2 regions of the Enterococcus sp. S86.2 genome follow, and region 1 is predicted to be linked to the other one. Evidence: riboswitches for the same ligand, from Rfam matches in the RefSeq annotation. Region 1 holds a riboswitch; the other holds the start of a gene.
The links. A riboswitch is a leader RNA that binds a small molecule or an ion and turns the genes downstream of it on or off. The one in region 1 is predicted to bind tetrahydrofolate.

Region 1 (2,204 bases):
TCAGCGACTAAATTAGCATTCTGACTTACCCGCGTGACAGAACCTCCTTCTTCATCTGACCCAATTAACAATGGTATTTTGCTAGCAGCTTGATAACTTGCAATTTTTTGTGTCAGACTTGTTTGGCTTTCATTTTCCATATCGCGGCCAAAAAGAACATAGCCACCTAAATGATAGGTTGTTATATCTTCTACCTGATTGACTTCTGGCACGCGAACGAAAAATAATTGCCCTACTTTTTCTTCCAAAGTCATGTTTGCCACTACTTCTTTTATCGGATCTTTTTTCTCACTACTTGAAGTTGTTGCAACACTTTCATCCACAGCTGTAGAACTAACGGAAGTTTTCTCATTTGTTTGATAATTTGTAAAACCAAAGAATAAATTCAAAATAAAAAAACCACCTAATACTAAAATAATTGCAACTAAAAGAATGATCAAAAATCGTTTCATAATTTCCTCCAAAGGATACGTATAATGTCATCTTTCATTTTAACATGTTAGCGAAAAATTTTTGGTGAAATATGCATAAAATCTTCGTTTTTATCCTTAGCAGTAAATCTTGGTAGCAATAAAGAGAGTATATTTGTAACATGACATGTTGCATTGATAATGCTTAAACGATTTTGCTTTAGTAGCATTTATAACCATCAAAAAAACTGTAAAACTAGAATATTTACTAGTCTTACAGTCTGCGCCCTGGGATGGAGGACGTTAGTGATTAATTTGAGTGTAGTTTTTTTGCCAAACGTTGATAAGGTAATGCTCGGCCTACGATATAGATAATCATCGTTTCTAAAGGAATCATGATCACCGCTTTAATCAAGCGGGTTGTCCATAATCCCGGATTAGTTAAATCAATGCCGTACATCAAAGATAACCACAGTGGTGTTAAGCAAAAGCTAAAGACCACGGTGTTAACTAAGACACACAGAAAAGAATTTTTTAACGTAATTTCTTTTTTGTAAAAGAAAAAACCATAAATAAGTCCACCTAAAAAGGCATTAAACGTAAAGCCAATAAAAAATGGTGCTTTAGCCAATAAAGTATTTCCGATAACATCGGCGACTACTGCCCCAATCCCAGTCCAAAATGGACCAAATAAAGTCGCCATCACCACTTCTGGTACAAAGCTAAAAGTGATTTTTAATAATTGGGTTTCAAACCCGAAAACTTGCGATAAAACAACCATCAAAGCAATTAACATTGCCATGACCGCAATCTTATAGGCATCTAGTTTTCTTTTCATAACTCAGCATCTCCTTAATAGAGCTGCCACATAAAATAATGCAGCGAATGCGAAAATAAAACCGCGAATTGCATGCAATCCTTCGTCCCAAGGGCAACATCCCATCCCTCAGACACTTAACGCTTTATTTCCTACTCTGTCATATTTGAGGTTTAAAAACCTCGCCTAAAATATAGCACGAATAAACTGCTACAACAAGCTAACGAGCTTTTGTGCTTAAAATTTTATAACGAACGTTAGGAATCTAACCGCTTGCAGTATTAAAAACTGAATAAACTGCGCTCAGCTCGTAAAAAATAAATAATAAATTTCCGGAAATTGTTCCTCAAATTTTTGGAAATTTTGTTTTATTTCTTGACGTGCTAGTTTATGAAGCTAGATATTTAAAAACTGAGAGCACTGGGGCAACTCTTTCACAATAAGAGTTAGTGCGTAAAGCTAGATATTTAAAAACTGAGCTCAGCTCATAAAAAAATAAAAAAATCCTGCCGTAAGTTTACGGCAGGAAAATATTTTTAGCTATTATCGGGCAGTTTTCACATTGCCAACAACTTCTTTTTGTAATTTCAGAGCTTTGGTAAAGACCGGAATGTCAAAGTGTTTACTTAAAGTCCCCGCAACAAAGTACGCAATATTGTAATCCACCAAACTGTGAATTACGCCACCAAATCCTAATAAGACAAAGTAGAAGTAAAAGACACCCCCATCATATGTTCCTGGTGTACTCAAATTAATCATGTTAAAAGCTAAAACGACCACCACTTCTGCTGCCGCATGAATTAAACCTAAAACGACGTTATACATTTGAAAACGGACATTGGCTAAAGTAAACTGGCCATTTTGCAACACGATTTGAGGATTTTTTTGCAGATATAATGCCCCAATTGTAGCAAAAATTACATGAGTTAAGGCCCGTAATGCAATTACAACAGGTAACCCAGAAACTAAAAACCCAA
Region 2 (2,204 bases), 550 kb from region 1:
ATCACGCAAAAACCAAATGAAGTAATTCCAGCCTTGCAAAAGAAACTCAGCCGTGGGATTACCATCATCCCTCATGCATTAGGCGCCTATAATCAAGAAACACAAACAATTTTGATTTTAGTTATTACGACTTATGAAATGGAAATTTTGGATCAGATTATGAAAGAAGTAGATAACCGGGCATTTGTCAGTGTGGCCCAAGATATTAAAATTCTTAGTCAGTTTGAAGAATTGGACATTGTGTAAGCTGTTGGAGGTAGTCTTAAAGTGTTAGAAAAGAAGTTAAAAAAAGATTATTTTACGACGAAATGGGCAGGGGGCGTTACTACCGAAATTTTAATTGCGCCGGCAGCAAGTAGCTTGGCACAACGAGATTTTGATTATCGCATTTCAACAGCGACTGTTACGGACTCACCATCTAATTTTTCAAATTTTACCGGGTATGAACGAATTATTCTGTCTTTAGACGAACCTATTTCGTTGCAGCAAAAAAATAACGTTATAGAACTTGCACCTTTTGTACCTTATCGCTTTGACGGAGATGTCGCGATGAAGAGTCTAGGTAAATGCCAAGATTTTAATGTGATTTTTAAGAAGAATAATCATGTTTGGGTAACGCTATTGCAAAATGGTGCAGCGCAGGATTTGATTATCGAGGGAGAAAATATTTTATCTGCTCTCCAAGATATTAAGGTGAGACTGATTGCTCGGAGCAAAAAGCAAGAAATTTTATTACAAAAAGGTGAAACACTTCTTATCAGGCAAGAACAGTTTGAGCAGATACAAATAATAGCGCAAAAAAAGTCTTTAATGGTAGAAAAGACGGCTATTTTGACGCAGATAAAAAAGAAAAAAACAGAGTAGGAGATAGAGCGTTAAGTGTCAAAAGGATGGGATGTTGCCTTTTGGACGAAGAAGCGTATTCACGATTCTATCTTCGCATTCGCTGCATGAATAAATTATGTAGCAGCTCTATTTAAGGAGATGCACGGAAAATGATAAAGAAGAAAATAGATGCACATTTTATTGCAACAATGGGGTTATTAATTGGTCTAATGGTAGTATTGTCGCAAATACTCGGTTTTGAAACACAACTGTTAAAAATTACCTTTGATTTTATTCCTGAAGTTGTCATGGCAAGTTTATTTGGTCCTTTTTGGACAGCTGTAGGTGCTTCAATTGCAGATATTATTGGTAATACGATACTAGGAAAGGCCCCTTTTTTTATTGGTTTTACCTTGAATTCTTTTATTGCGGGTTTAATATATGGTTACTTTTTTTATAAAAAGCCCATTACAGTTAAAAATGCTTTTTTATGTGTGTTGTGCAATACATTATTAATTAGCTTGTGCTTAACACCGATTTGGTTATCTATGATGTATGGTATACCTTTAACGGATGCTAAACTTTGGGGGATACGTTTGCTTAAAGCAGTTATTATGCTACCTGTCCAAACGGGATTAATTGTATTTTTTGGAAATGCACTTCCTTTTAAACGTTTCGCAAAAAGTATGGTATAAGCGCAATTTTAAGGTTGTTTATCAGATGTGGAGATGATTTTTAATGTTTGAAACTGGAGAAGAAGCGATAGAATGGATTCATTCTCGTAAAAAATTTGGTTCACGCCCAGGACTGATACGAATTAAGAAATTGCTGAATTTAAGTGGCAATCCTGAAAAAAATGTCATAGGAATTCACATTGCTGGAACAAATGGGAAAGGTTCTACGGTTACGTATTTACGCTGTCTATTAGAAACGCAAGACATTAAAGTCGGGACTTTCACGTCACCGTATATTGAAAGCTTTTACGAAAGAATTTCAATTAATGGACAAGCAATATCAGCGGATGATTTTGTTAAGTTAGCCAATAAATTCCGACCGTATATAAAACAGATGGATGGCTGTCCTTCTTACCAGGGAATAACAGAATTTGAAATTTTGACGGCGATGGCTTTTGATTACTTCAAAGAGCGTGTGGATGTCGCAATTTTTGAAGTGGGCATTGGGGGTTTAATGGATAGTACAAATGTTTTTACGCCAATTTTGACGGCCATTACTACAATCGGCTTAGATCATACTGATATTTTAGGGGAGACAGAAGAAGCGATTGCCAAGCAAAAAGCGGGTATTATAAAACGAGGTGTCCCCATTGTAACGGGAAATATTGCTTCTGGTCCCCTGCAAGTAATCTACCAAACTTCTCT

Region 2: it holds a riboswitch for tetrahydrofolate, as region 1 does, so the genes downstream of both, AC6R0T_RS00505 (folate family ECF transporter S component) here and AC6R0T_RS02960 (folate family ECF transporter S component) in region 1, are expected to answer to the same signal.

The regions. Positions count from the first base shown of each region.
Region 1 is NZ_CM206813.1:664,412-666,615, reverse strand. Features, by position in the region: gene AC6R0T_RS02965 (glycoside hydrolase family 3 protein) at 1-452, opposite strand, end outside; gene AC6R0T_RS02960 (folate family ECF transporter S component) at 721-1,248, opposite strand; THF riboswitch at 1,288-1,389, opposite strand; gene AC6R0T_RS02955 (hypothetical protein) at 1,771-2,204, opposite strand, start outside.
Region 2 is NZ_CM206813.1:114,196-116,399, forward strand. Features, by position in the region: gene AC6R0T_RS00495 (YitT family protein) at 1-246, shown strand, start outside; gene AC6R0T_RS00500 (HutD family protein) at 268-864, shown strand; THF riboswitch at 855-951, shown strand; gene AC6R0T_RS00505 (folate family ECF transporter S component) at 999-1,520, shown strand; gene AC6R0T_RS00510 (bifunctional folylpolyglutamate synthase/dihydrofolate synthase) at 1,564-2,204, shown strand, end outside.